One region of the Pseudomonas coleopterorum genome, then DNA from elsewhere that is predicted to be linked to it. Evidence: riboswitches for the same ligand, from Rfam matches in the RefSeq annotation. Region 1 holds a riboswitch; the other holds the start of a gene.
The links. Region 1 has a riboswitch for cobalamin ahead of cobW (cobalamin biosynthesis protein CobW). Riboswitches for the same ligand answer to the same signal wherever they lie in the genome.

Region 1 (15,238 bases):
GTTTCGTGGGCGCCGCAACCTTCATCGAGAATCTCGGGTTGCAGGTAGTCGATGCCATCGACCGAATGACCTGGGACGCCGATGACCCCGAAGCGGCCTTCTTTGCCGCACTACGTACCTACTGGCCAGCGCTCGAAGCGCACCTGCAGCGGCAGACTCCGCCGATCATGCTGTTCAACCGCATGTTCGCGCTGTTGGGAGAGGGCTCTGACTCCAGGGTCGGCGAGCTGCCCGATGAAGCCCTGCGCCCCATGTCCCATCTGCTGGTCGATGAATTCCAGGACATCTCTGCGCAGATCGTCGGCTGGCTGAAGGCGAGCCTTGCCGAAATCCTCCGTCGAGGTTCTTCTCTGGCCGGTGAGCGAGCCGCGCAGCACAGTTCGCTGATGTGCGTCGGTGACGACTGGCAATCGATCTACGGCTGGCGAGGCAGTACGCCCAGCTACTTCATGCAGTTCAATCGCACTTTCAGTGCCCACAAGCACACGCGCATCCTGCTGATCGACAACTACCGCAGCCACCAGGTCGTGATCGACGCTGCCGAACATGTCGTCGCATCGGCGCCGGCCATACCGGGCAAGAAAGCCCAGGCGCGTACGACGTTCGCCCGCGAACCGGTGCCCGTCACCGTGCTGACTCGGGACCTTGCAGACCTTGCCCGACGCGCTGCCGAGCATCATGCAGCGGGCGATTCGATTCTGGTGCTGTATCGCCGCAACAGTGATCGCCAGGCACTGGCCGAACATATCCAGGGCCTGTTGCAGCTCGAGCAGGCGCTGCCCGTAGAGCAGCGCCGCTTGCGTCAGCTCACCTTCCACAGCGCCAAAGGGCTACAGGCCGATGCGGTGTTTCTGCTGGGTGACTGCCAGTACGCCAGTCGCTCGCCCTACAAGAATCAGGTGTATGCCCTGGCCGGTCTGGCGACGCCGGGGCAGGTGGACGGCTACGACAGCGCTCAGCATGAAGAAGCGCTGCGCCTGGCCTACGTCGGGATCACCCGGGCCATCCACAGCTGCTACTGGTACGTGGAAACGGCGACCAAGCCCGGCGCCCGCGCTTCCGAGCGCGTCGACGCCAGCCTGCCATGCTTCAGCGACCTGCGGGTCAAGCCCCAGCGCTGAATCACGCCTGGGACATCTCCCGGACCTTGGCGGTGAGGACGTCGAAGGCGAACGGCTTGGTGATCATCTGCATGCCGTCATCGAGGAAACCGGCACGCACTTCCGCGTCCTGGGCATAGCCGGTGATGAACAGCACCTTGAGCCCAGGCCGCAGGGTGCGCGCCACTTCGGCCAGTTGCCGACCATTCATGCCGGGCAGACCGACGTCGCTGATCAGCAGGTCGATGCGCTGCCCGGAAGCCAGAATCGGTTGTGCGGCACTGGCGTCGGCTGCCTCCAGGTAGCCGTAACCCAGCTCGCGCAGCACTTCGCAGACCAAGGTGCGCACCGCGTTGTCGTCCTCCACGATCAATACCGTCTCGCCGTTGCGCGCCATGGGTGACTCGATCACCGGCACCAACGCGTGCGGCAGCTGCGAGGCGTAGCAACGCGGTAGATAGAGCTGCACCGTGGTGCCCTGGCCGGGTGTGCTGTCGATGGCCACGTGCCCGCGGGACTGCTTGCTGAAGCCGTAGATCATCGACAACCCAAGGCCGGTGCCTTGGCCGATGGGTTTGGTGGTGAAAAACGGGTCGAACGCACGGTCGACTACGGCGGGGTCCATGCCCAGCCCGGTATCGCTGACACTGAGCAGGATATAGTCGCCCGGCTCCAGATTCTGCTGGGCGGAGGTGAAGCGTTCGTCGAGATGACGATTGGCTGTTTCGACGATCACCTCGCCAGCCCCCGGCATGGCGTCGCGGGCGTTGATCACCAGGTTGAGCAGGGCGCTTTCCAGCTGATGCGGGTCGGCCTCGGCAATCCACAGCTGCGGGTCGAGGCGCAGGTGCAAGGTGATGCTCTCGTTGAGGCTGCGGTGCAGCAGCTCTTCCATCGAGCGGACCAGCTCGTTGACCTGGACCGGCTTGGAATCCAGAGACTGACGGCGGGAAAACGCCAACAGCCGGTGGGTCAGCGACGCCGCGCGGTTGGCCGAACTGATCCCCATATCGATGAGTTTGGGCAGGTCGTCGAACTGATCGCGCTTCATGCGTCGACGCATCAGTTCCAGACTGCCGATGATGCCGGTGAGCATGTTGTTGAAGTCGTGGGCAATGCCCCCGGTCAACTGGCCGACCGCTTCCATCTTCTGCGCCTGGCGCAGGGCTTCTTCGTTGATGCGCACCTGAGCGGTACGTTCTTCGACTTGCTGTTCCAGGTTGCCATTGAGCTCGCGCAACTGCTGTTCGGCGGCCTTCTGCTCGGTGATATCGGTGGTCACACCGACCAGCGCCTGGATCAGGCCTTTCTCGTCAGGGATCGCCCGGGCGCGCACGTCGACCCAGTGCAGCGAACCGTCGGGCCAGCGATTGCGGAATTGCGCGGCGAAATCGGCACCCAGTTGCAGGCTGTCGATCAGCGCCTCCTGCATCATCGCTTGATCACTGGGATGGACGCACAACAGCCAATCTGAGTAATCGAAGCGGGCGCCGGCCTCGATGCCGTAGTGGGCGCGGGTCCGATTAGAGCAATTCAGCTGCAGCGGGTGGCAGGTCAGTTCCCAGGCGCCGAGGCGACCGGCGCTCATGGCATGTTGCAAGCGCTGTTCGCTTTCGCTCAGGTCGAGCAGACGATCCCGGGCTTCGTATTGACGGCGGCGGCCACGAATGGCGGTCTTGGCCAGGCTGACCAACGTCATGGGGTGGAACGGGCGCTCCACGAAGGTCACGTTGCCCAGGCGCGCCGCGAGGCGCATGGACTGCGCCTGATCGGCGGCGCGCTGGTGGGTCATCAGCACGATCGGCAGGTCGGACCAGGCCGGTTGCTGACTCAGATACACCAGCAGGGGCTGCATCCGGGCTTCGGACAGCGCTTCGTTGGCGATGAGGCACACGCCTGCGCCTTCACGTTGCAGGTGTGTGCAAAGCTGGTCGACATCCGCCACCGCAGCCCCCTCTATGCCCGCCTGGCCAAGGATCTGCAAGGCGACCTGGCTATCGCGGCCCAGGGGCGCCAGGACCAGCACCCGTTCCGAGGTGGGGATGGACATCTTCACTGATCGTCTGCTTCGAGCAGGGGGCGGGCTTCACCGATGTAGGTCGGTACGCCGCGCAGCACCCCTTGGAACGCGCTCAGTGGTTCGCCAACGGTCATGCCCTGACTGCTGATCTTGTATTCGCGGATGGTGTTTTCATGGCTGCCGAAGCGCTTCTTGATCACCGACACCGCACGGCGTACGTTGCCCAGCGCCTCGAAGTAGCGCAGCAGGATGACCGTATCGGCCAGGTAGGTGATGTCCACCGGCGCCTTCATGTCGCCAACCAGCCCCTGCTGAGCCACGGTCATGAAGGTGGAGGCGCCCAGGCGGTTGAGGTAGAGCAGCAGTTCGTGGATGTGCAGCACCGGCGTGCTTTCGCCCATCATGGCGGCATGGTAGCCGTTGATGCTGTCGATCACGACCGTCTTGATGGCATGCAGGTTGATGCTGGTACGCACCATGTGAGCAAACTCGCCGGGCGACTGCTCGGCGGCGTCCACCTGCTGAATGATCATCTGGCCGCGATGCTGGTAAGCCTCGAGGTCGATGCCCAGGTTCTTCATGCGCTCGAAGAGCAGGCTGAGTTCTTCGTCGAAGATGAACAGCGCGACTTTTTCACCACGCTCCACCGCTGCGGCGGCGAAGACCATGGAGAGCAAAGATTTGCCGGTGCCGGCAGGGCCGATGATCAAGGTGCTCGAACCGTTCTCGACACCGCCGCCCAGCAGCGCGTCCAGTTCGGCAATGCCCGAGGTCAGCTGGCTGCGTTCGTAGCGAGCACGGAACTCGGCCGCCACCAGGCGTGGGTAAACGTGAATACCGTCGGGCTGGATGGTGAAGTCGTGATAGCCACCGCGGTATTTCTGCCCACGGTATTTCATGATGCGCAGACGGCGCCGTTCGGCACCGTAGTCGGGTGCGGTTTCTTCCAGGCGAATCACGCCGTGGGCGATGCTGTGCAACGTCTTGTCCAGCGGCTCGCTGGTCATGTCGTCGAGCAGCAGCACCGTGGCATGGAAGCGGGCGAAATAATGTTTGATGGCCAGGATCTGCCGACGATAGCGCAGCGAACCCTGAGCCAGCAGACGCACCTCCGAGAGGCTGTCCAGAATCACCCGGGAGGGTTTTACCCGTTCCACTTCATCGAAGATCTGCCGGGTCGCTTCGCCCAGCTCCAGGTCGCTGCTGTAGAGCAGGCTTTGCTGCTGTTGCAGGTCCAGCACCAGTTCGGGTGGGGTCAGTTCGAACACCGTGACCCGTTCGTCCAGCTCCCAGCCATGGGAAAGGGCGCCTTCGCGCAGCTCTCTGGCGGTTTCGGAGAGGGTGATATAGAGGCAGGTCTCGTTCTGCGCAACGCCTTCGAGGAGAAATTGCAGCGCTACCGTCGTCTTGCCTGCGCCCGGCTGGCCTTCCAGAAGGAAGATATGGCTGCGGGTCAGACCTCCGCCCAAGATGTCGTCCAGCCCGGCAATACCGGTGGCTGCTTTGGCCGTCGTCAAAAAGGTGTCCTCGGGTAGCGGGAAGGGCTGCGTTGCGCAATGTGCTACAGCATGATACTGGACACCGCGCCGGTAGCGGGGTTCCTGGGTGGCATGACCGAAATTCGCCATCGGAACCGGGCGATTTCACAGGCCCTGTTGCAGGCTTGGATCGTCGGCGTTCTGCTGCTCGAGTTCGGCCAACAGTATCTGCACGTTCTGCAACTGCCCGGTTTCCTTCCAGTACTGGATCAATAGCACCCGCGCGCGACGGTTGGCCGGATCACGGCGCAGAATCTCTTCGAGCTGTTTCTGCGCCGCCTCGATCTGCTGCAGGTCGTGCAGGTTGGTGGCCAGCACGTAGCGGTAATCGTTGTTGTCCGGTGCCAGTTCAACCGCACGGGCGAGGGCGAGCAGGGCGTATTCGTCCTCGTCATGGGCCATCAGCCAGAGGCCCAGTTGCTGCTGCAACAGCGCCGATTGCGGATGGGCGAGCAACTGCTCGGCCAGCAAGGCGCGGGCCGAGTCGCTTTTGCCTTGGCGTTCGAGGAGCTCCACTTGCACGGCAATGGCTTCAAGGTCGTCGGGCGCCAAGGTGCGGTAGCGAGTCAGGGCCTGCTCTGCCTGCTGGTAGGCCGCATCGTGCAGGTACAGGCGCGCCAGTTCGAGCTGAGCGGTGGCGTCGTCGGTGTTACCTTGCAGGTCGGCGATGTAGGCGTTCACCACCTTGTCCAAGTGAGCGAAATACAGCCCCAACTCATCGATCGGCAGGCCGATCAGGCCACGGGCGGCATGGAAGCGGATGGCCTGATCCTCGTCTTCCAGCAACGGGCCGAGCAGCACGCTGCGCTGACTTTCGGGGACGAGCCCGATGACCGCATCGATCGCGGCATGTCGCACCTGCGCCTCGTCGCTGTGCAGATCGGCGCTGGCCAGTTTGAGCGCCTGCGGACTGGGGTAATTGTGCAGTTGGGCATACAGCGCAGCGCGGCGCTCGGGGGCAAGATCGCTGCGCGCCAGCTGCTGATAGAGCACGCGGGCCGCGCCTGGTTGACCGTTGCGGGCCTGGTTCAGGGCCTTGGTATAGCCCTGTTGCGGTGCAACCGGCGCCGTGGCGGCGGGGCGCAAGGCATACCACAGGCCTGCCAGCAGCAGCGAAAACACAATCAAGATCAGCGAAAGGCGAACGCGTTTAGACATGCAGGTATCCGAAGAGGCGCAGGCTTGGCCGGGGTATTCAGCTTGGGTCACTGCCGAGGCACAGTCAAATCGAGAGGGCGGCGACCATTGGCAAGCCACCCATGGGTGAGGTTTACTAGCGCACCCTTTCCAACGTTCCGCTCGCCACCTGCCAAGGCCACCGCATGTCCCGCTACACGAGCCGCGACTGGCTGCCCCACGAAAAGCCGAACCTGCCGGGCTCGCCATCGACGCCCTTGCATTCGACACCCAAGCGGCTGGCGTTCGGGATCGTTGGCTTGCTGGTGGCCCTGACCGGTGGCCTGGGCAACTCACTGGTGGTGGCGAACCTGCAATTTCTGCAAGGCGCGCTCGGCGCCACGGCGGCGGAGATGGCCTGGCTGCCGGCCGCCTACGTGATGACCAACGTGTCGATGAACCTGCTGCTGGTCAAGTTTCGCCAGCAATTCGGGTTGCGCACCTTCACCGAACTGTTTCTGGTGCTCTATGCCCTGGTGACCTTCGGCCACCTGTTCGTCAACGATCTCGCGTCGGCCATCGCTGTGCGGGCCGCACACGGCATGGTCGGCGCGGCCTTGAGTTCGCTGGGCCTGTACTACATGATCCAGGCCTTTCCCGCCAAGTGGCGACTCAAGGCCCTGGTGCTGGGCTTGGGCACCTCGCAACTGGCGCTGCCCCTTGCTCGAGTATTCTCCGAAGACCTGCTGCAGATCGCCGAGTGGCGCGGCCTGTATCTGTTCGAACTGGGCATGGCGCTGCTGACCCTGGGCTGCGTGTTCCTGCTCAAGCTGCCGCCGGGCGACCGCTTCAAGACCTTCGAACCGCTGGATTTCCTGATTTTCGCCATCCTGGCGACGGGTATTGCCTTGCTCTGCGCCGTGCTGTCGCTGGGGCGGATCGACTGGTGGCTGGAGGCGGACTGGATCGGCTGGGCGTCGGCAGGGGCGATCGTACTGATCCTCGGTGGGCTGGCTGTGGAGCACAATCGCAGCAACCCGATGCTGATGACCCGCTGGCTGGGCAGCGGCGTCGCCATCCGCCTGGCCCTGGCGGTGATTCTCACGCGCATGGTGCTGTCGGAGCAGTCCACCGGGGCGGTGGGGCTGCTGCAGGTGCTGAACATGGGCCAGGAGCAGATGCGCACCCTTTATGTGGTAATGCTCTGTGGCGCAGTGGCCGGGCTGGCCGTGAGCGCCTGGACGATCAACCCGGAGCATCTGTTCATGCCGCTGATCATCGCCTTGGCCCTGATGGCCGTGGGCTCGGCGATGGACAGTTTCTCCAGCAACCTGACGCGTCCGGCCAACATGTACCTGAGCCAGTTCCTGCTGGGTTTTGGCGGCACGTTTTTCCTGGGGCCGACCATGGTGCTGGGCATGCGCCACGTGCTGACCAATCCACGCAACCTGGTGAGCTTCTCGGTCCTCTTCGGTATCTGCAACAACCTCGGCGGATTGATCGGCGCGGCGTTGCTGGGTACGTTCCAGATCGTGCGCGAGAAATACCACTCGAGCATGATCGTCGAGCACCTGACGCTGCTGGATCCGCTGGTGCAGGCGCGCATCAGCGGCTCCGCCGCGAGCTACCTGGCGAGCATCGCCGACCCCGCGTTGCGCACGACTCTGGGCACCCGCGCCCTGGCCACCGCCGCCACCCGCGAGGCGAACGTCATGGCCTATAACGATGTCTTCATGCTGATCTGCATCATTGCCGTACTGACCATGCTATGGATCTTCGTACGCAGCCTGTGGCTGATGAGCACTACCCGGGCGGTCACCACCGCCGCGACACCTACTGTATCCACCAGCGGCGCCAGCACTTCATGACCGAACCGACGTCCACGACCACCAACGCCATCGCCGCCACGCCCGAAGGCCAGACTCCGCCGCCCAATCCGGCCGCCACCGAACCGCGCTCGCGACGGGTGCGGGTACTGTCCAGCCTGATCTTCGCCAGCGTGGCGCTGGTTGGCGTGGCGATCGTGCTGTATGCCTGGCAGCTGCCACCGTTCAGCAGCCACATCGAAAGCACCGAGAACGCGCTGGTGCGGGGCCAGGTGACGATCATCGGGCCGCAACTGGCGGGCTATGTGTACGAAGTGCCCGTGCAGGACTTCCAGTTCGTCAATGCCGGTGACCTGTTGGTGCGTCTGGACGACCGCATCTATAGGCAACGCCTGAACCAGGCGCTGGCCCAGGTGCAGGTGCAGAAAACCGCACTGGCCAACAACCTGCAACAGCGCCGCAGTGCCGAAGCCACCATCGCCCAGCGCCAGGCGGCGGTCGTCGACAGTGAAGCGCAGGCCCGCAAGGGCGCCGCCGACCTGCGCCGCAACCAGGACCTGATCAGCGATGGCTCGGTGTCGCGCCGCGAGCTGGATGTGACCCGAGCCGCCAATGCCCAGGCGCTGGCGTCGGTGGCGCAGGCCAAGGCTGCGCTGGCGATTGCGCGCGAAGACCTGCAGACGGTGATCGTCAACCGCGACTCGCTGGAAGCCAACGTGACCAACGCCGAAGCCGCCGTGGAGCTGGCCCGCATCGATCTGGACAACACCCGCATCGTAGCGCCGCGCGACGGCCAGTTGGGGCAGATCGGCGTGCGTCTGGGCGCCTACGTCAACTCCGGGGCGCAATTGATGGCGCTGGTGCCCGACACGCTGTGGGTAGTGGCCAACATGAAGGAAACCCAGATGGCCAACGTGCGCATCGGTCAGCCGGTGACCTTCACCGTGGACGCGCTCAATCACCTGCGACTGCGCGGGCACGTGCAGCGCATCTCACCGGCGACGGGTTCGGAATTCAGCCTGCTGCAGGCCGACAACGCCACCGGCAACTTCGTCAAGATCGCCCAGCGGATTCCGGTGCGCATCACCGTGGACCCGGATCAGGCCGCAGCGCAACGGCTGCGGCCCGGCATGTCGGTCGTGGTCAGCATCGACACCGGTTATGTGGTCGAGCAGGACCGCACGGATCCGCCGAGTGACGGCGCGCCCTAGGGCGGCCAAGACGGTTGCACCCCCTGGTCGGGGCTAAACCATTTGATCTTTGCCCACGGGTCGCCTACCGTCAGCGCCGTTTGTCTTCGCCCAGTGCAGGAAGCCGGTTCGAATCCGGCGCGGTCGCGCCACTGTGATCGGCATGTTACATGTCGTCAGCCAGACCTTGCCCCTGGGATTTTCCTGAACCTGTTGGACGCGCCATCCAAGGAGTTGCCATGCGTTTTTCTGCCGTCTTTGCCCACGCCAGCGTCGCTGTCGTCGGTCTGTTCGCCGCCGGTGCCAGCCTCGCCGCCACCCACTATCCCCTGACCCTGCCCAACTGTGGAGCGCCGGTGACTGTCCAGGCGGCGCCACAGCGCGCGGTCAGCCTGGGCCAGGCGAGCACGGAGATTCTGTTGTCACTGGGCCTGGCACCACGCATGGTCGGCACCGGGGTCTGGTTCGGGCCGCTGCCCGAGCACCTGCGCGCCGACAATGCCAAGGTGCCGCGCCTGGCCGACAATGCGCCCAGCTTCGAAGCCGTGGCCAATACCGCGCCCGACATCGTGGTGGCGCAGTACACCTACCATGTCGGCCCCAACGGTGAAGTCGCCAAGCCCGAGCAGCTGGCCAGTCTCGGCATCCCGTCCTACGTATCGCCCAGCGACTGCGACGGCAAGCAGGTCACCGCCACTTCCAATGCCGACGGCAGTCGCAGCCAGATGTTCTCGATGGACCTGGTGAACAAGGAAATTCGCGAGCTGGCCACCATCTTCGATGTCGAACCAGCCGGGGAGCATTTGACCGCCCAGTTGCAGGCGCGCATTCAGGCCGCCACCGAGCGCGCCTCGCGCACCGGGCAGAAACCCTTGTCAGTGGTGTACTGGTTCTCCAGCACGCGCCTGGAGGGGGACCCTTGGGTGGCCGGCAAGAACGGCGCGCCGGGCTACATCAATCGTCTGCTGGGTTTGCGCAACATCGTCGACAGTGACGAGGAGTGGCCTGGCGTGAGCTGGGAAAGCATCGCCGCCAGCAACCCCGACGTGATCGTCGTTGCCCGCATGCAACGTCGACTGTATCCGGCCGACGATGTCGAGAAGAAGCTCGCCTTCCTGCGCAGCGACCCGGTCACCCGTGAACTGGATGCGGTGCGCAACGACCGCATCATCGTCGTCGATGCCCAGTCGCTGAATCCGTCCATGGATGTGGTGCGCGCGGTGGAAGACATCGCGGCGGGCCTCGAGCGTACACGGGCCACCCCTTGATCCAGCGCCTGGCCCGTGAAGATGGCTGGATCTGGCGCTGCCTGCTGGCCGTGCTGGCCCTGGCCACGCTGAGCGTATCGATCGCCCTCGCGGTGTCGGTAGGGGAGATGGGCATCGACCTGGGCACGGTCGGCAAGGCATTGCTCAACGGCCTCGGCCTGGGCGACTACGCGGTGCCGCGTATCGTCCAGGGAATCATCTGGGAGTACCGCCTGAGCCGCGCCTTGGTGGCCGCCTGTTGCGGCGCCGGTCTGGCGATCTGTGGTGCGGTGCTGCAGGCGCTGTTGCGCAACGTGCTGGCCGAACCCTATGTGCTGGGCATCTCTGCCGGCGCTTCGACCGGCGCAGTGATGATCATGCTGCTGGGCCTGGGCGGCGGCGTGATCGGCATTTCCCTGGGGGCTTTTCTCGGCGCCGCGCTGGCATTCGGCCTGGTGCTGCTGCTGGCTGCGGGTGCCCGCAGCGGTCCGGCCCAGGTGATTCTCGCCGGAGTGGCCGGATCGCAGCTGTTCAATGCACTGACCGCTTATATCGTTTCGACCTCGGCCAATGCCGAACAGGCCCGCAGCGTGATGTTCTGGCTGCTCGGCAGCCTGGGCGGGGTGCGCTGGCCCGATGTTGGCCTGGCCGCGGCGGTAGTGGGTGCAGGTTTGCTGGTGTGCTTGTACTTCGCCCGAGCGCTGGATGCCTTCGTGTTCGGTGAAGACGCCGCCGCCACCCTGGGCGTGCCCGTGGTGGCGGTGCGGCTGGTGTTGTTTGCAACCACCGCGCTGATCACCGCCACCCTGGTCAGCATCGTCGGCGCGGTAGGCTTCGTCGGTCTGGTAGTACCGCACATTGCCCGCTTTCTGGTGGGTCCGAGCCATGTTCGGCTGTTGCTCGCCTCGGTACTGATCGGCGCCAATTTCATGGTGTTGGCGGATATCGTCGCGCGCATCATCGTACCGGGCCAGGTATTGCCCATCGGCGTGGTCACGGCCTTGGTCGGCGCCCCGGCGTTTGCCTTGATCCTTTACCGTGCGAGGCGTCGAGCATGAGCCTGCAACTGCACCACGTCAGCTGGAAGGCCGGTGGGCTGCTGATTCTCGACGACGTCAGCCTGGCCATCACGCCTGGCAGTCTGGTCGGGCTGATCGGCCCGAACGGCTCGGGCAAGTCGTCGCTGCTGCGCCTGCTGGCCGGGCTGGACCGTCCCAGCCAGGGCCAGGTCAGCCTCGACGATCAACCCTTGGCCGACCTGGCGCGGCGCACCATCGCCCGGCAAGTGGCGATGGTGGAGCAGCACGCCAGCACCGAGGTGGACATTCGCGTGGAGGAGGTCGTGCGCCTGGGTCGTACGCCCCATCGCTCGCCGTTCGCGCCGTGGCTGCGAGAAGACGATCGGGCCATTGCCCAGGCACTGGCCCAGGTCAACCTGGGCGGCCACGCGCAGCGGCGCTGGCACACCCTGTCCGGTGGCGAGCGTCAGCGGGTGCAGATCGCCCGCGCCCTGGCCCAGCAGCCCAGCGAACTGCTGCTCGACGAGCCAACCAATCACCTCGATATCCAGCATCAACTGGAACTGCTGCACCTGATCCAGGACCTGCCCCTGACCTGCGTCATGGCGATTCACGACCTGAACCTGGCAGCCATGTTCTGTGACGTGCTGGTGGTCCTCAAGGACGGGCGCCTGGTGGCCAGCGGCGCGCCAGCCCAGGTCCTGACCGAGGGCCTGATCGCCGAAGTCTACGGCGTGCACGCCGAAGTCAGTCTGGCCGACGGTCGACCGCACGTGCGCTATCGGGTCTGAGCCGCGTCACTGACACATCCCGTGCCCTGTGTTAGCCTTGCGCGTTCGAGGTTCTCTGCCCGGCAGAGCTAAGACGGGAACGCGGTCCAAGCCGCGGCTGCCCCCGCAACTGTAAGTGATGAAGGCTGCGCCAAGGCCACTGCGATCGTTCGCGGGAAGGCGCTGCAGCCTCGGCCCGCAGGGCCGGCATCACGAGCCAGGAGACCTGCCTCGCCGTTCTTTCCTATTCAACCGGGCGGGGTGATCCGGTGACGAATGCCGGCGCCTGCCGTAGCGGCGCTCGTCTCGTGCCCTGCCGCGCAATCAGGGCGACCCGATGAAAACGCTGTCCAAACTACCCGTCACCATCGTCACCGGCTTCCTCGGCTCGGGCAAGACCACCTTGCTGCGGCACATGCTCGACAACGCCCAGGGTCGGCGCATTGCCGTGATCGTCAACGAATTCGGCGAGCTGGGCATCGACGGCGAAATTCTCAAGCAGTGCACCATCGGCTGCAGCGAAGAGGAGGCCAACGGCCGCGTCTACGAGCTGGCCAACGGCTGCCTGTGCTGCACGGTTCAGGAAGAATTCTTTCCGGTCATGCGCGAGCTGGTCGCCCGCCGCGCCGACCTCGACCACATTCTCATCGAAACCAGCGGGCTGGCCTTGCCCAAGCCGCTGGTCCAGGCCTTCCAGTGGCCGGAAATCCGCAGTGCCTGCACGGTCGATGCGGTCATCACCGTGGTCGACAGCCCGGCGGTGGCGGCCGGTACCTTTGCCGCATTCCCCGACCAGGTCGACGCCCAGCGCAAGCTCGACCCCAACCTGGACCACGAGTCGCCGCTGCACGAGCTGTTCGCCGACCAGTTGGCCAGCGCCGACCTGGTGATCCTCAACAAGGCCGACCTGATCGATGCTCAGGCCCTGGCCGCCGTGCGCGCCGAGGTGGCCGAAGAATTGCCGGCCGCGGTCAAGGTGGTCGAAGCCAGCAGCGGTCGTTTGCCCCTGGCGGTGCTGCTGGGCCTGGGCGCCGAGTCGGAGCAGCACATCGACGCACGCAAGAGCCATCATGACCATCACGAGGGTGACGATCACGACGATCACGACCACGATGCGTTCGACTCGATCTCCATCGAGCTGCCCCAGGCCGAGGAGGCCAAGCTGCTGCAGGCGCTCAACGCCGCCGTGGTTCAACACGGCATCCTGCGGGTGAAGGGTTTCGCGGCGATTCCGGGCAAACCGATGCGTCTGCTGATCCAGGGCGTGGGCACGCGTTTCGACAAGCACTTCGATCGCCCCTGGGCCGCTGACGAAGCACGCAGCACGCGCCTGGTGCTGATCGGCCAGGACCTCGACGCGCAATCGCTGCAAGCGCAACTGCGCGCGGCCCTGGAAGCCTGACCCATGCACCTGCTGAGAACCCAGCCGGGCGGCTTCGTGCCGGACGACAGCATCGCCGACCTTGGCCAGACGCCTGCCGAACTGGTGATTCTCTGCAGCGGTGATTCGCACCTGGCGCTGCTCGCCGAGGCCAGCGGGCATCTGCCGAAGGACTACCCCAGCCTGCGCCTGGCCAACCCCATGCAGGTGCAGAATCATGCCTCGGTCGACCTCTACGTCGACCAGGTGCTGCGCCACGCCAAGGTCATCCTGATTTCCCTGCACGGCGGCATCGGCTACTGGCGCTACGGCGTCGAGCAGTTGATGCAACTGGCCGAGCAGGGCGTGCAGGTCATCCTGGTACCGGGCTGCGATCGCCCCGATCCCGAACTGGCCGAGCGCTGTACGGTGCCTGCCGAGCAGGCCGACCGCTTGTGGCAGTACCTGCGCCAGGGCGGCATGGGAAACGCGCGCAACCTGTTCGGCTACCTCGGCAATACCTGGTTCGGTCGCGCCGAACCCTGCGAAGCACCTCAGGCCCTGCCACGCACGGTCATCTACCATCCGGCGCAACCGACCGCCGATCTGGCCCACTGGCAGGCGCAGTGGCAAGCGCACTGGCCTGTGGTGCCGTTGCTGTTCTATCGCTCGCACCTGCAGGCGGCCAACACCGGTTTCGTCGATACCTTCTGTGCCAGGCTGCAGGCGGCCGGGCTCAACCCGTTGCCGATTGCCGTGGCCAGCCTCAAGGAAGCGGGGTGCCTTGAGCAGGTCCAGGCGTGGATGGACGAAGTGGATGCGGCGATCATCCTCAACACCACCGGCTTCGCCCAGTCCAGCCCCGAAACCCCGCACCTGCGCCCGTTTCGCCGCGACATTCCAGTGATCCAGGCCATCTGCGCCCAGGACAACCAGGCGCTGTGGCAGGCCAACGCGCAGGGCCTGGGTGCGCGCGATTTGGCCATGCACATTGCCTTGCCGGAGCTGGACGGACGCATCATCAGTCGCGCCATCAGCTTCAAGGACCTGGCCTGGCACAACGAGCGCAGCCAGAGCGACGTGGTGTGCTACCGGGCTCATGTCGAGCGAATGGACTTCGTCGCCGAACTGGCGCGCAAGTGGGCCGCCCTGGCGCGCCTGCCCAATGCCGACAAGCGTGTCGCCCTGGTGCTGGCGAACTACCCGACCCGCGATGGGCGCATCGGTAACGGCGTCGGCCTGGATACCCCGGCGGCGGCGCTGAACATTCTGCGCGCAATGCAGCAGCAGGATTACCCGGTCGCTGATCTGCCCGACAGCGGCACGGCCTTGATCCACGCCTTGCTCGGTGGCGTGACCAACGACCTGGAACAGCTGGACCTGCGCCCCTGTGCCCAGAGCATGGCGCTGGACGATTACCTGGCCGCGTTCGCCTTGCTGCCCGAAGCCAATCAGACCGCCGTCCGCGAACGCTGGGGCGAGCCGGCAGCCGATCCGATGTTCCGCAACGGCCGGATGATGATCGCCGGCCTACGCATGGGCCTGACCTTCGTCGGCATCCAACCCGCCCGTGGCTATCAGGTGGACGTCAGCGCGGTCTATCACGACCCCGACCTGGTGCCGCCCCATGGTTATCTGGCGTTCTATTTCTGGCTGCGCCACACCTATGGCGCCGATGCGCTGATCCATGTCGGCAAGCACGGCAACCTGGAGTGGTTGCCGGGCAAGGGTGTGGGCCTCTCCGAACAGTGCTGGCCCGACGCGATACTGGGGCCGATGCCCAACATCTATCCGTTCATCGTCAACGATCCGGGCGAGGGTGCCCAGGCCAAGCGCCGCACCCAGGCGGTGATCATCGACCACCTGATGCCACCGCTGACCCGCGCCGAAACCTACGGGCCGCTGCGCGACCTGGAACTGCTGGCCGACGAATACTACGACGCGCAGATGCTCGATCCGCGCCGCGCCCAGGCCCTGGAAAAGGACATTCTGGCGTTGGTGCGCGAGACCCGCATCGACCACGAACTGCAGATGGCCGAAGGGGCCGAACCG
Region 2 (15,238 bases), 730 kb from region 1:
ATCCCCACCAACAAGTCCTGTTGATAGACATCCCAGATCTGGATGCCTGCCGCCACGCCTTCGTGGGACATGTGGGCTTCGTCGCGTTCGGTCACTTTTACTGTCATGGGAAAGCTCCTGTCTCGAATAGCTGCCTCGAAGATCTGCACGTGGCGTGTGCAGGTCTTTGTTATAGATTTGAGTAGCTTGCTAAGTAAACAGACGATTTCTGCAACAGTTTTTTACCGAACTAGAGACAATCCGCAAACGCCCGTACGACGTGCCCTGCGGCGGATTGTCGCAGCGAGTTCACGGCGGTGAAACAAATTTCATCCAATAAAAAACCCATCCGAAGATGGGTTTTTTCAGTTCGACAGCCGGTCAGCGCAGGGTAGTGCCCTGAGTCGTGGTGTCCTGGACCGGATCGCGGCCTTCGGCCACGCCCAGATCATCTTCCGGACGACCATCGACGATGCCACGGCCACCGGAAGCCAGTTCGGTCTGCAGGACTTTCTCGTCCAGCTCGCCTACCCACTTGGCAACCACCAGGGTGGCGACAGCGTTACCGACCAGGTTGGTCAGTGCACGTGCTTCGGACATGAAGCGGTCGATACCCAGGATCAGCGCCAGGCCGGCCACCGGCAGTTGGCCTACGGCCGACAGGGTGGCGGCCAGCACGATGAAGCCCGAACCGGTGACGCCGGCTGCGCCTTTGGAGGACAGCAGCAGTACCAGCAGCAGGGTGATCTGGTGGGTGATGTCCATGGTGGTGTCGGTCGCCTGAGCGATGAACACGGCGGCCATGGTCAGGTAGATCGAGGTACCGTCCAGGTTGAACGAATAGCCAGTCGGGATCACCAGGCCTACCACGGATTTCTGTGCACCCAGGCGTTCCATCTTGATCAGCATGCGTGGCAGTGCCGATTCCGAGGAGGAAGTGCCCAGAACGATCATCAGCTCTTCACGGATGTAGCGGATGACCTTGATCACGCTGAAGCCGTGGGCGCGGCAGATGGCGCCCAGCACCAGCAGCACGAACAGTACGCAGGTGACATAGAAGCAGATCATCAACTGGCCCAGCTGCACCAGCGAACCCACGCCGTAGGCACCGATGGTGAAGGCCATGGCACCGAACGCGCCGAGCGGGGCCAGCTTCATGATCATGTTGATGATGTTGAACATGGCGTGCGCGAAGCGATCGATCAGGTCCAGCAGCGGCTTGCCGTAGGCACCCAGGCGATGCAGGGCGAAGCCGAAGATCACCGAGAACATCAGCACCTGAAGGATATCACCGTTGGCGAAGGCGCCGACGATGGTGTTCGGGATCACGTTGAGGATGAAGCCGACGATGCTCTGGTCAGCGCCTGCCGAGACATAGCTGGCAATCTTGCTGGCGTCCAGGGTCGATACGTCGACGTGCATGCCAGCACCGGGCTGGACCACGTTAACCACGACCAGGCCGATGATCAGTGCCAGGGTCGAGACGATTTCGAAGTACAGAAGGGCGTAGCCACCGGTCTTGCCGACCGACTTCATGCTCTGCATACCGGCGATACCACTGACCACGGTGCAGAAGATGATAGGGGCGATGACCATCTTGATCAGCTTGATGAAGCCGTCGCCGAAAGGCTTGAGCTTGACCGCGAACTGAGGGTAGAAGTGGCCGATCAGGATACCGATGATGATCGCGACGATCACCTGGAAATACAGCGATTTGTACAGTGGCTGACGAGTCGTCATTTGCAAGTTCCTCAAGTGTATCGCCTGGCACCCGTTCCGGAGTGGTCGCGACACCTAAAGCACGAACCCTCCTGTCTGGAGGGATTTGTTGTGGGCGAGTTGCGCATTGGCAGGCCTCTGCCGACTGTATTGCAGGTGCCGTGCCATAGTTGCGTACTGATGGCCACAGCGCGAGTGGCTGCGGCCTAGGCAGGGGTATGGTTGTCGTCACATAGCTGTACAAGTGGCGGGAATCCGCCCCAGTCGCCCCTGAAGAGCCTGCGCATGGCGGATATCCGCCCACAAAAAAGGGCCCAGCAGGGCCCTTTTCGTTTCAGTGCTATACAGCTGCTCAGCTGCCTTTCACCGATTTGCCGTCCACCGTGCCGTCCAGCAGCATGATGTTGTATTCCTTGCCATCGGTTTCCACCTGTTGCAGGCGTACCAGCAGGTAGTCCCAGTCCTTGGCGAACCAGAGCACGGTGATGCGCTTGCTCTGCGTGGGGTCACGCACACGCTCGACCTTGATCGCGTCGACCTGACCCGCCTTGGTCTCGACCTTTTCGGTGCCCAGCACGCGGAAATCGTAGGTGTCGATCTCGTCGCCATCGACCACCTGATAGCTCATGCTCTTCTTGCCGGCGGCCACGTCGTGTTGCAGGGCCAGCTGGTAAGTGGACTTGTCCAGTACGCCGTTGTTGAGCGGCAGGTTGATCGGATCGCCACGGTCGGTACCGGTGACTTTCTTGGCTGCCCAGTCGAAGTCCAGGTCGACCTTGCGGGCCTTGCCCAGGCCGCCACGTTCGAAGGTGTAGGTTTCCGGCAGCATGGCCTCTTTGTCGACACGCAGGGTGCTGACTTCGGTCAGGCTGGCGATCATCATCGAGGCCTTGAAGGCCAGGGTCCAGTCGCCACTGGCGTTCTTGCTCAAGCTGCGCTCGGCAGTGCCGCTCATGGGCAACTGCTTCCAGTCGGCGGTGTAGCTGGCGGAAAAAGGCTTGAGCTCTGCGGCATGGACCGGAAGGGCCAGCAGGGCAGCGGCGAAGAGCAGGGCGCGACGCATATAAACTCCTAGGGTCGAATCAAATGGCCACAAGCCGGCAGGGGCTGGCCATCGAGCAGTGCACCGTGTTCGTCGAGGCGCACACGGCCTTCGGCGAACCAGCGCACTGCCAGCGGGTAGATCTGGTGTTCCTGGCTATGCACCCGGTGCGCCAGGGTCTCTGGCGTGTCGGTCGACTGTACCGGAATCACTGCCTGTACGACCAGTGGTCCGCCATCGAGTTCCTCGGTGACGAAGTGCACGCTGCAGCCGTGCTCGGCATCACCTGCCTCGAGGGCGCGGCGGTGGGTATGCAGGCCTTTGTAGCGCGGTAGCAGGGAGGGATGGATGTTGAGCAGACGGCCGTGATAGTGGCGCACGAAGGACGGGCTGAGAATGCGCATGAAGCCGGCCAGCACCACCAGGTGCGGCTGGTACTGATCGATGAGATCGATCAGGGCCGCATCGAAGGCTTCGCGGTCGGCGAAACCCTGATGCTCCAGCACCCGTGCCTCGATGCCTGCATCGCGGGCGCGCTGCAGGCCGAGCGCATCGGCGCGATTGGAAATCACCGCGGCGATGCGGGCGGGGTGGCCCGCCTGCATGCTGTCCAGCAACGCCTGCAGATTACTGCCGGTGCCTGACAGCAGCACCACTACGTTACAGGTCGAAGGCATCAGTGAGCCTTGAGGTTCTTCAGTTCGACCTGAGCGGCGCCTTCGGCGGCCTGGGCGATTTCACCGATGACCCACGGCTGCTCGCCGGCACTGCGCAGGGAGGCCAGGGTCTTCTCGACGTCGGCCTGAGCCACGCAGATGACCATGCCGACACCGCAGTTCAGCACGCGGTGCATTTCGTGCTCATCGACATTGCCCTGCTGCTGCAGCCAGTCGAACACGGCAGGACGCTGCCAGCTGGCGACGTCGACCACGGCCTGGGCACCTTTTGGCAGAACGCGCGGGATGTTGTCGAGCAGGCCGCCACCGGTGATGTGGGCCATGGCCTTGACGGCGCCGGTGTCCTTGATCAGTTGCAGCAGCGGCTTGACGTAGATGCGGGTGGGCGCCATCAGCAGGTCGGTCAGCGGCTTGCCGTCGAGCTGGACGTTCTCGATGTCGGCACCGGCGACTTCGATGATCTTGCGGATCAGCGAATAGCCGTTGGAGTGTGGGCCCGAGGAGGGCAGGGCGATCAGCGCGTCGCCGTTGGCGACCTTGCTGCCGTCGATGATCTCGGCCTTCTCGACCACGCCTACGCAGAAGCCGGCCAGGTCGTAGTCTTCGCCTTCGTACATACCCGGCATTTCGGCCGTCTCGCCGCCCACCAGGGAGCAGCCGGCCAGTTCGCAACCGGCGCCGATACCGGTGACCACGGTGGCAGCGGTGTCGACGTTGAGCTTGCCGGTGGCGTAGTAGTCGAGGAAGAACAACGGCTCGGCGCCGCACACCACCAGGTCGTTGACGCACATGGCGACCAGGTCGATGCCGATGCTTTCATGGCGGTCGAGGTTCAGCGCCAGACGCAGCTTGGTGCCCACGCCGTCGGTGCCCGACACCAGTACGGGCTGCTTGTAGCCGGCCGGGATTTCGCACAAGGCACCAAAACCGCCCAGGCCGCCCATGACCTCCGGGCGCGCGGTGCGCTTGGCGACGCCTTTGATGCGTTCGACCAATGCTTCACCGGCGTCGATGTCTACACCGGCGTCCTTGTAGCTCACGGAGGGTTTATTGCTCATGATCCAGGCCTTTAAAGGAGGGAGTCGGGGGAGTCGACCGTCGTCGATCCACGAAGGCGCGCGATTTTATCAGGCTTGCCCGAACGTCACCAGCGCGGTTCGCCGGTTGTGCCCTTGCCGGCCCCGGGTCGGCCGCAGCCAAGGGGCGCGCGGGCATGCTACATTGTGTTCCCAGATATTGTGTGCCGAGATATTGTGCGTCGAGATCGACCACTGAGCTTTTTGCCGATTGCACGGTCACAGCCACAATCCGCTATTACCGTCGGGAAACGTCCATGCGTCTGCGCCACTGCCTGCTAGCCACTTGTATCACCTTGTCGAGCGTTCAGCTTCACGCCGAAACCATCAGCAACCTGTATCAGGTGCGCGAGCCTGTGGCCAGCCAGACGCCCGAGGAGCGTACCCAGGCCACGCAGCGGGCGCTGGAGACCCTGGTGCTGCGCCTGACCGGTGATGCCAAGGCGATTGCCAACCCCGGCCTGGCCAGCGTGCGCCAGGATCCGCAGCAGATCATCAGCCAGTATGGCTACGACGCCGGCCCGCCTGAGTCGCTGCAGGTCGATTTCGACATTGCCAGTACCGATAACGCCTTGCGCTCGGCCGGCCTGCCGACATGGGGCAGCAACCGCCCTTCGATCCTGGGCTGGTGGTTGAGCGACAGCGTCGAGGGGAGCAGCCTGGTTGGCGACGGGCAATCGGCCGCCGAGCCGCTGCGCCGTGCGGCTCAGCACCGCGGCCTGCCGTTGCGCCTGCCCCTGGCCGATCTCGGCGAGCAGGGCGTCGGCACCGCACAGAACATCGAGGCCAGCGATTCGGCAGCGCTGCGCAGCGCTTCCGAGCGGTACGGCGCCGATGCTCTGCTGGCCGTACATGCCCGTGAAGAAGAGGGCAAATGGTCGGGCACCTGGCGCCTGTGGCTGGGCAACCAGCGTGAGCAGGGCAAGGCCGAGGGCGCGGATCAAGCGGCCCTTGCCGATGCCGTGCTCCTGGCCGTCAGCCAGCGTTTGGCCACGCGCTTCGTCGCCAAACCCGGCGCCAGCACCGAAATGACCCTGGCGGTGGAAGGCATGAACCTGGAGCGTTACGCGCAGATGGGTCGCCTGCTTGAGTCCTACGGTGCGCGAGTGCGTACCGTGGACGGCGACAAGGTGATCTATCGCGTGACCGGCAGCGCCGAACAACTGCGCGCCCAGCTGGGTCTGGCCAAATTGCAGGAAGTGCCGTACCAGGCGCCGGTCGTACCGGTCGATGCCCAAGCCGCTCCCGGCGCACCGGCACCGGCGGCGCAACCCTCACCGGACCTGAACTTCCGCTGGTAAGTGGTCGAGAAAATGCGCCGCCGCTCGTGTGGCGCATTCGTTTCTCGCTGACTGAATCCGCTTTCAATCTCTTCTATATATAGCTGAGCTGCCTGATGACTGATATGCGCCGTTGGTTCTGGCTGGGGGCAGTGCTGCTGCTCTGCGTCTTTCTTTATGTGCTGCACCCGATTCTCTCGCCGTTCCTGGTGGGTATCCTGCTGGCCTATCTGGCCGATCCACTGGTCGACAAGCTGGAGAAATGGAAGTTGTCGCGCACCTGGGGCGTGGTGGTGGTGTTCGCCCTGTTCACGCTGCTGTTGGTCCTGGCGCTGCTGGTGCTGATTCCCATGCTCGCCAAGCAGCTCGTCAGCCTGTATCAGATGGCCCCGCAGATGCTCGACTGGCTGCAGCACACAGCGCTGCCGTGGGTGCAAACTCGACTGGGTCTGGCCGAAGGCTTCTGGAAGTTCGACCAGATCAAGGCTGCCATCAGCAGTCACATGGGGCAGACGACCGACATGGTCGGAGTGATCCTGTCCCAGGCCACCGCCTCGGGGCTGGCGCTGATGGCCTGGCTGGCCAACTTCGTGTTGATTCCGGTGGTGGCGTTCTACCTGCTGCGCGACTGGGACCTGATGATGGCGAAGATCCGCAGCCTGCTCCCGCGCCAGCGCGAAGGGCAGATCGTACGCCTGGCTGGCGAGTGTCACGAGGTGCTCGGCGCGTTCGTGCGCGGGCAGTTGCTGGTGATGTTGGCCCTGGGCGTGATCTATGCCACCGGGTTGATGCTGGTGGGGCTGCAACTGGGCCTGTTGATCGGCGTCGTGGCGGGGCTCGCGGCCATCGTGCCGTACATGGGCTTCGTCATCGGCATCGGTTCGGCGATCATCGCCGGGCTGTTCCAGTTCGGTCTGGATCCTTTCCACCTGATTGCCATCGTGGCCGTGTTCATGATCGGCCAGGCGCTCGAAGGCATGGTGCTGACGCCCCTGCTGGTGGGTGATCGCATCGGCCTGCATCCGGTGGCGGTGATCTTCGCCATCCTGGCCGGCGGCGAGCTGTTCGGTTTCACCGGTGTGCTGCTGGCCTTGCCGGTGGCGGCGGTGATCATGGTGCTGGTACGGCATATGCACGACCTGTACAAGGACTCGGACATCTATGCCGGTTCCGAGGATCCAGACCTCTGAATGCGACTGGCCGCCGGGGCCTTCAGAGGCCCCGGTAAACCGTTGATTTATCAAGCAGTGTTGCGCATTGTGCGGCTGCTCGGGCAGGTATAGACTTTGCACACTTCACATTGAGGCCCGTTGCAGCTCGATCCCAGAGCTGTTCAGCCAGCATGAAACCGATTCAGCTGCCCCTAGGTGTGCGTCTGCGGGATGACGCGACCTTCATCAATTACTACCCAGGCGCCAATGCCGCGGCACTCGGCTACGTCGAGCGCCTGTGCGAAGCCGAGGCCGGGTGGACCGAAAGCCTGATCTACCTGTGGGGCAAGCATGGGGTAGGGCGCACCCATTTGTTGCACGCTGCCTGCCTTCGGTTCGAGCAGTTGGGCGAACCGGCGGTGTACCTGCCCCTGGCCGAGCTGCTCGATCGCGGTGTGGGCATTCTCGATGACCTGGCCCAGTACGAGCTGGTCTGCCTGGATGACCTGCAGGTGGTGGCCGGCAAGCCGGAATGGGAAGAGGCCCTGTTCCACCTGTTCAACCGCCTGCGCGACAGCGGCCGCCGTTTGCTGATCGCCGCCTCTCACTCGCCTCGCGAACTGCCGGTGAAGCTCGCCGACCTCAAGTCCCGCCTGACCCTGGCTTTGATCTTCCAGATGCGTCCGCTGTCCGACGAGGACAAACTGCGCGCCCTGCAATTGCGTGCGTCGCGTCGCGGTCTGCACCTGACCGACGAGGTCGGGCATTTCATTCTCACCCGCGGCACGCGCAGCATGAGCGCGCTGTTCGACCTCCTGGAGCGTCTCGACCAGGCCTCGCTGCAGGCGCAGCGCAAGCTGACCATCCCCTTCCTCAAGGAAACGCTGGGCTGGTAGTCGGGCGGCTCGATTCAACCGCTCTATGACCTGTTTCATGGATGTTCCATTCGGTTCTAACGGAACTTGCACACCCGGTTTATCTGTATACCTGTCCAGTTCCCGTGATGGCTATGTGCGACCATTTATCGCCCAATGATTCCGGGGATTTTGGGCCATTACCGTGCAAACGCCCATCCGCCGGGCTGCAAAACGGGGCGTTAGATGTCAGCATAATTCTCCGGAGTCACATTTCGTTCGATTGAATTTGCAAATAATCGCCAGACGGGTATAGTCGCCACTTCTCAACTATTCCTTGTCACGGTCGTGCCCATGCTCAATCGCTTAGCACCCCTCGTGCCCATCGCACTGTTGACCCTTCTGGTCGGTTGCGCGGCGCAAGCCCCGGTCTCCCAGCAGCAGGTCCTGGACCCGGTCACCGCCGTCCAGCCGCATCAATCCCCCTCGAAGGCCTCGCTGGTTTTCGAAGACGAAATCACCACCGAAGACGAACTGGCCCAGTTCGACGGCAGCAAGGCCTACAGCCTGCCGATCCTGGCCGACAGCATTCTGGAGCGTGGCAAATCCCTGATCGGCACCCGCTACCGTTTCGGTGGCACAGACAAGGCGTCGGGTTTCGATTGCAGCGGTTTCATCGGTTATCTGTTTCGCGAAGAGGCGGGCATGAACCTGCCGCGTTCGACCCGCGAGATGATCAACGTCAAGGCGCCCCTGGTCGCACGCAACAAGCTCAAGCCGGGTGATCTGCTGTTCTTCAGCACCAATGGCCGCGGTCGTGTCAGCCATGCCGGCATCTACCTGGGTGATGACCAGTTCATTCACTCCAGCAGCCGCCGCAGCGGTGGTGTACGAGTCGACAGCCTGGGCGACAGCTACTGGAGCAAGACCTTCATCGAGGCCAAGCGGGCCTTGGCCATGGCGCCTGCCACGATGATCTCCAGCAAATAACAGACGCAGCGCAACGAAGCGGCGGTGAGGTGAAAACCTCAGCGCCGTTTGTGTTTTCGGGTAATGAATCTAGTCTATTACGGCAGTTGGCTCAGGATGGTTCGGTACATGTCTACCCAGGCACGCGTTTTCGCTTCAATCGCAATGGCCGCCATCCTCGCTGGGTGCGCCAGCGCGCCTCCGGCCAAAGTGGTGAGGCCCAAGGTCATCAATCCGATCGTCAAGAACCCGAACAACGACATGGTCGGCGCTGCCGACGACGTGCTGTTTCGGGCATTGGGATTGGTAGGTACACCGTACCGCTGGGGGGGTAATACACCCGACTCGGGCTTCGACTGCAGCGGCCTGATCAGCTTCGTCTACCGCGACGCCGCCGGCATCGCGTTGCCGCGCTCGACTCGGGAAATGATCGTCATGCGCTCCCCCGATGTCGACCAGTCCCACCTGCAGTCCGGTGACCTGGTGTTTTTCGCCACCAGCGGCGGCTCGCAGGTCAGCCACGCGGGGATCTATGTGGGTGAGGGACGTTTCGTGCACGCACCGTCGAGTGGCGGTACGGTCAAGCTCGATTACCTGAACAAGCCCTATTGGCAGAAAGCCTACCTCAACGCCAAGCGGGTGTTGCAACCCGGCCAGTTGGCCCGCAACCCGTGACGGCAACAGGGCGAGTCTCCTCGCCCTGTTCAATCCACATCACTTGGCGGCAGTGACTCGCCAGATCTTGTTGCCCACATCGTCTGCAACCAGTACTCCACCCTTGTGATCGGGCAATACCGCGACCGGGCGACCCATGGCCTTCTCGTCTGAATTGAGAAAGCCGCTCAGCAGATCGATCGGTTGACCGCTCGGCTTGCCGTCCACGAACGGTACGAACACCACCTTGTAACCACTGTGCGGCTTGCGGTTCCAGGAGCCATGCTGGCCAATCAGGGCGCCGGTGGTGAAAGGTGCGGGCAAGCCACTGCCGTCGGCGAAACTCAGGCCCAGCGAAGCGGTGTGCGGGCCGACTGCGTAATCGGGAGCAATGGCCTTGGCCACCAGCTCAGGATTCTGCGGCTCGACGCGCACGTCTACGTGCTGACCGTAGTAACTGTAGGGCCAGCCATAGAAGCCACCGTCCTTGACCGAAGTGATGTAGTCAGGCACCAGGTCGCTGCCGATTTCGTCACGTTCGTTCACGGCTGTCCACAGCTTGCCCGTCTTCGGTTCCCAGGCCATGCCGTTGGGGTTGCGCAAGCCGGAGGCGAAGATGCGGTGCTGGCCGGTGGCAGCGTCCACTTCCCAGATCGCTGCACGACCTTGTTCCTGATCCATGCCGTTTTCGCCAACGTTGCTGTTCGAGCCGACGGTGACGTACAGCTTCTTGCCGTCGGGGCTGGCGATGACGTTCTTGGTCCAGTGGTGGTTGAGCGTGCCGCCCGGCAGGTCAACGACTTTCTCGCCCGCGCCGCTGATCGAGGTGGCGCCGTCGGTGTACTTGAAGCGCAGCAGCTTGTCGGTGTCCGCCACATAGAAGTCGTTGCCGACCAGGGTCATGCCGAAGGGCGAGTTGAGGTTGGTGATGAAGACCGTGCGAGTTTCGGCCACACCGTCACCGTCCTTGTCGCGCAACAGGGAAATCCGGTTGGCGCTGGGCACGCCCGCGCCGGCGCGGCTCATCACCTTCTCCATGACGAAGCCACGTATGCCTTTGCTGTCGTCCGGCTTGGCCGGGGAGTTGGTTTCAGCCACCAACACGTCCCCGTTGGGCAGCACGTACAGCCAGCGTGGGTGGTCCAGGTCCGCGGCGAAGGCGGCCACTTGAGTACCGGGCGCCGCCGTGGGCTTGCCCCCTTCGGCCCAGCCGATGGCCGGTGCGATGTTGACGGTGGGGATCAGGGTCTTGTTGGGTTCGGGCAGTTTGGGCGAGGGCCCGGTCCCGTCGCTGACCTGCAACGATGACGTTTCACCACAGGCGGCGAGGCCGGCTGCCAGCAGGATCAATGTAGCGAGGCGGGTCTTGTGCATGGTCGGGCTCTCTGAGGTTTTGTTCACACAGGGTAGAGGCGTCGGGTCTGGGCAAGGTTCAACCGCGTTGTCCGTCAGCAGCGGTGGTGGATCAATTGACGCTCCGGGCGCAACCCTCTAACCTGCGCGGCTGTTCCAGGTGCTCGGCGATCAGGCGATCGACCCGAGTGAAACAGGGAAGCCGGTGCGCAGCGTTTACGCGCCATGCCGGCGCTGCCCCCGCAACGGTAGACGAGTCAAGGCTGCACACGATGCCACTGAAGCGATTCGGGAAGGCGTGTCGCCTGGGTGTACAGACCCCGCTCGTGAGCCCGGAGACCGGCCTGGCGCATTTTTTACGGCTCGTTGCAGATCCCACGATGGCGTGGGCCTGGGGCGTGCCCTGATCCATCTTCTGTCGCGCGGGGAGAGCGGCATTGACGTTCACTGTCCGGCCAGTTGGCCGCGGTGTCGCGTCGATGCCGCCTGCGCGCAGGTGTAGCGGAGAGCCACCATGAACGAAACAGCCGAGCGCGACGCCCGTCACCTGGCGCGCATGCTGCGCAAGAAAGCCGTGATCGACGAACGCATCGCCAACTCCCCCAACCAATGTGGCTTGCTGCTGGTGCTCAGCGGCAACGGCAAGGGCAAGAGCAGCTCGGCTTTCGGCATGCTCGCGCGGGCCATGGGCCACGACCTGCAGTGCGGCGTGGTGCAATTCATCAAGGGGCGCAACAGCACCGGCGAGGAGCTGTTCTTCCGACGCTTTCCCGAGCAGGTGCGCTACCACGTGATGGGCGAAGGCTTCACCTGGGAAACCCAGGATCGCCAGCGTGACATCGCGGCGGCCGAAGCGGCCTGGGAAGTCTCCAGGCAACTGCTGCGCGATCCAGCCATTGGCCTGGTGGTGCTCGACGAACTCAATATCGCGCTCAAGCACGGGTATCTCGACCTGGACACCGTGCTGAGCGATCTGCAGGCGCGTCCACCCATGCAGCATGTGATCGTCACCGGCCGTGGCGCCAAGCCCGAGCTGATCGAGCTGGCCGACACGGTGACCGAAATGGGCATGATCAAGCATGCTTTCCAGGCTGGCATCCGTGCCCAGAAGGGCATCGAGCTATGACCGAACCGCGCCAGTGCCCGGCGGTGCTGATCGCCGCGCCGGCCTCCGGGCAGGGCAAGACCACCGTCACCGCCGCTCTGGCGCGCCTGCATCGCAATCAGGGCCGCCGCGTGCGGGTGTTCAAGTGTGGCCCGGATTTTCTCGATCCGATGATCCTGGCCAGGGCCAGCGGTGCTCCGGTCTATCAATTGGACATGTGGATGGTCGGCGAGCAGGACAGCCGGCGGCTGCTGTGGGAAGCGGCCGAGGAAGCCGACATCATCCTCATCGAGGGCGTCATGGGGCTGTTCGACGGTACACCCTCGAGCGCTGACCTGGCGCGCCATTTCGGTGTTCCCGTGCTGGCGGTGATCGACGGCACGGCCATGGCGCAGACTTTCGGCGCCCTGGCGCTGGGTCTGGCCTGTTACCAGCCTGACCTGCCGTTTGCCGGGGTTTTGGCCAACCGTGTCGGCACCGTGCGCCATGCGCAGTTGCTCGAAGGCAGCCTGACCCAGGGGCTGCGCTGGTACGGGGCCTTGTCCCGGGAAACCGGGATCGAATTGCCCAGCCGCCATCTGGGGTTGGTGCAGGCCAGCGAGCTCAACGATCTGGACACCCGTCTGGATGCCGCGGCCGCAGCCCTTGCGCAGACATGCCAAGTGGCCTTGCCGCCCGCGGTCACGTTCGCCGTCCCGGTCGAACACCCAGTTGCGCGCCTGCTCGACGGCGTGCGCATCGCCGTGGCCCGCGATGCCGCTTTCGCCTTCGTCTATGACGCCAGCCTCGATGTACTACGCGACATGGGCGCCGAGCTGGTGTTCTTCTCGCCGCTGCACGATGCGCAGCTGCCAGCGTGCGACAGCCTTTACCTGCCCGGTGGCTACCCGGAGCTGCATCACCTGGTGCTCGCCGCCAATGCTTCGATGCTCGCCGACATTCGTGCCCATCACGCAGCGGACAAACCGCTGTTGGCCGAATGCGGCGGCATGCTTTACCTGCTCGACGCGCTGACCGATGTCGACGGCGCCCGCGCCGAGCTGCTGGGGTTGCTGCCGGGCGAGGCGGTCATGCAGAAACGCCTGGCCGCCCTGGCGTTGCAAGCGGTCGAGCTGCCTGAGGGCGTCCTGCGCGGGCACACCTACCACCATTCGCTGACCAGTACCGAACTGCAGCCGATCGCGCGTGGCGTGAGCCCCAATGGCGGTCGTGGCGCCGAGGCGGTTTACCGCCAGGGGCGGATGACGGCCTCCTACGTGCATTTCTATTTCCCGTCCAATCCGGCGGCGGTGGCCGGGCTGTTCGCCCCCGCTGATTGCGCGCGTGCAACCGAGCATCGGGACGCGTCATGAATCAGCCCTACAGCGACAGCGAGCGCGCCGCCATCTACCGGGTCATTGCCGAACGCCGCGACATGCGCCACTTCATCGGCGGCAGCGTGCCTCCCGCGCTGCTCGCCCGCTTACTGGCAGCTGCCCATCAAGGACCCAGTGTCGGCCTGATGCAGCCGTGGCGCTTCGTCCGCATCAGCGACCGGGCCCTGCGCGGGCGCATCCAGGCCCTGGTCGAAGAGGAGCGGCTGCGCACCGCGCAGGCCATGGGCGAGCGCTCCGACCAGTTCATGCAGCTCAAGGTCGAGGGCATCAATGACTGCGCCGAGGTGCTGGTGGCCGCGCTGATGGACGATCGCGAGCGCCATGTGTTCGGCCGTCGGACCTTGCCGGAAATGGACCTGGCCTCGGTCTCCTGCGCCATCCAGAACCTGTGGCTGGCCGCACGCGCCGAAGGCCTGGGCATGGGCTGGGTATCGCTGTTCGACCCTCAGGCCCTGGCCGAGGTGCTGGGCATGCCCGCCGGGGCCAAGCCGGTGGCGGTGCTGTGCCTGGGGCCGGTCGAGCAATTCTACGAAGCGCCCATGCTGGAACTGCAGGGCTGGGCGGCAGGCCAGCCACTCGAACAGATGCTGTACGAAAACCAGTGGGGAACATCGTTGTGAGTATCGCGTTGATGACGGTCGCCGGGGTGGCGCTCGATGCCCTCCTGGGCGAGCCGCGCAAGCACCATCCGCTGGTGGCTTTCGGCCGTCTGGCCAATCGCATCGAAACACGCTTCAACCGCGCCGGGCGTGGCTGGCGCAGCCACGGCGTCACCGCCTGGTTCCTGGCCGTGGTGCCCCTGACCCTGCTGGCCACGGTGCTGTCCTGGCTGCCGCTGGTGGGCTGGCTGGTCGAGATTTTCGCGCTGTACCTGGCGCTGGGCATGCGCAGCCTGGGTGAACACGTGATGCCCGTGGCCCAGGCGCTGCGCAGCGACGACCTGGACGCTGCGCGTCACCGAGTCGGCTACCTGGTCAGCCGCCAGACCGAAGCGCTCGACGCCGAAGCGGTGGCCCGCGCCGGTACCGAATCGGTGCTGGAAAACGGCAGTGACGCCGTGTTCGCGGCCATCTTCTGGTTCGTCGTGGCCGGCGCCCCTGGCGTCGTTCTCTACCGGCTGAGCAATACGCTGGACGCCATGTGGGGCTATCGCAACGAGCGTTTCGAGCGCTTTGGCTGGGCCGCGGCGCGGATCGACGACGTGCTCAACTACATTCCGGCGCGCCTGGTCGCGCTCACCTACGCAGTCCTGGGCAAGACCCGCCTGGCCCTGCGTTGCTGGCGGCATCAGGCGCCGCAATGGGACAGCCCCAACGCCGGCCCGGTGATGGCGGCAGGCGCCGGCGCGCTCGGTGTGCAGCTGGGTGGCCCGGCGATCTACCACGGCGAACTGCATGAGCGCGCCGTGCTGGGCGAAGGCGTGCCGGCCGATGCCGACGCCATCGAGCGCGGTTGGAACCTGGTCCGGCACGGCGTCTGGCTATGGCTGCTGGTACTGTGCCTGGGAGGCTTGATCGATGCTTGAACACGGAGGGCGCTTGCGTCAGGCAGTGCTCGATTACGGCATTGCCGAAGCGGACTGGGTCGACCTGTCCACCGGTATCGCCCCCTGGGCGTTCCCCATTCCCGACATCGCGCCCCGCGCCTGGGCCCGGCTGCCGGAAAACGACGACGGCCTGGAAGACGCTGCACGCGGCTATTACGGCTTCCAGCACGTGCTGCCGGTGCCGGGTTCGCAGGCGGCGATCCAGACACTGCCACGCCTGCGTCGCAGCGGTCGGGTAGGGGTGCTGTCGCCGTGTTACGCCGAACACGCCGAAGGCTGGCGCCAGGCTGGGCATGTGGTGCGGGAAATCAACGAGGAGGAAGTCGAACACTTCATCGACAGCCTCGACGTGCTGGTCGTGGTCAATCCGAACAACCCGACCGGGCGGTTGCTGTCCACCGAGCGGCTGCTGGCCTGGAACGCCCGGTTGAACTGTCGCGGCGGCTGGCTGGTGGTC

Region 2: it holds a riboswitch for cobalamin, as region 1 does, so the genes downstream of both, cobO (cob(I)yrinic acid a,c-diamide adenosyltransferase) here and cobW (cobalamin biosynthesis protein CobW) in region 1, are expected to answer to the same signal.

What each region holds. Positions count from the first base shown of each region.
Region 1 covers NZ_FNTZ01000001.1:2,284,198-2,299,435, reverse strand. Annotated here, with positions in the region: gene BLV18_RS10295 (UvrD-helicase domain-containing protein) at 1-1,121, shown strand, start outside; gene BLV18_RS10290 (hybrid sensor histidine kinase/response regulator) at 1,123-3,150, opposite strand; gene BLV18_RS10285 (ATPase domain-containing protein) at 3,153-4,637, opposite strand; gene BLV18_RS10280 (tetratricopeptide repeat protein) at 4,764-5,816, opposite strand; gene BLV18_RS10275 (MFS transporter) at 5,981-7,642, shown strand; gene BLV18_RS10270 (HlyD family secretion protein) at 7,639-8,811, shown strand; gene BLV18_RS10265 (ABC transporter substrate-binding protein) at 9,030-10,058, shown strand; gene BLV18_RS10260 (FecCD family ABC transporter permease) at 10,055-11,095, shown strand; gene BLV18_RS10255 (ABC transporter ATP-binding protein) at 11,092-11,847, shown strand; cobalamin riboswitch at 11,879-12,074, shown strand; gene cobW (cobalamin biosynthesis protein CobW) at 12,164-13,228, shown strand; gene cobN (cobaltochelatase subunit CobN) at 13,232-15,238, shown strand, end outside.
Region 2 covers NZ_FNTZ01000001.1:1,557,179-1,572,416, forward strand. Annotated here, with positions in the region: gene BLV18_RS06910 (hypothetical protein) at 1-107, opposite strand, end outside; gene BLV18_RS06915 (dicarboxylate/amino acid:cation symporter) at 361-1,719, opposite strand; gene BLV18_RS06920 (DUF3108 domain-containing protein) at 2,051-2,761, opposite strand; gene purN (phosphoribosylglycinamide formyltransferase) at 2,770-3,417, opposite strand; gene purM (phosphoribosylformylglycinamidine cyclo-ligase) at 3,417-4,475, opposite strand; gene BLV18_RS06935 (DUF2066 domain-containing protein) at 4,751-5,794, shown strand; gene BLV18_RS06940 (AI-2E family transporter) at 5,890-6,963, shown strand; gene hda (DnaA regulatory inactivator Hda) at 7,116-7,820, shown strand; gene BLV18_RS06950 (C40 family peptidase) at 8,133-8,768, shown strand; gene BLV18_RS06955 (C40 family peptidase) at 8,877-9,422, shown strand; gene BLV18_RS06960 (PQQ-dependent sugar dehydrogenase) at 9,462-10,775, opposite strand; cobalamin riboswitch at 10,896-11,116, shown strand; gene cobO (cob(I)yrinic acid a,c-diamide adenosyltransferase) at 11,269-11,880, shown strand; gene BLV18_RS06970 (cobyrinic acid a,c-diamide synthase CobB) at 11,877-13,211, shown strand; gene bluB (5,6-dimethylbenzimidazole synthase) at 13,208-13,855, shown strand; gene cbiB (adenosylcobinamide-phosphate synthase CbiB) at 13,867-14,760, shown strand; gene cobD (threonine-phosphate decarboxylase CobD) at 14,753-15,238, shown strand, end outside.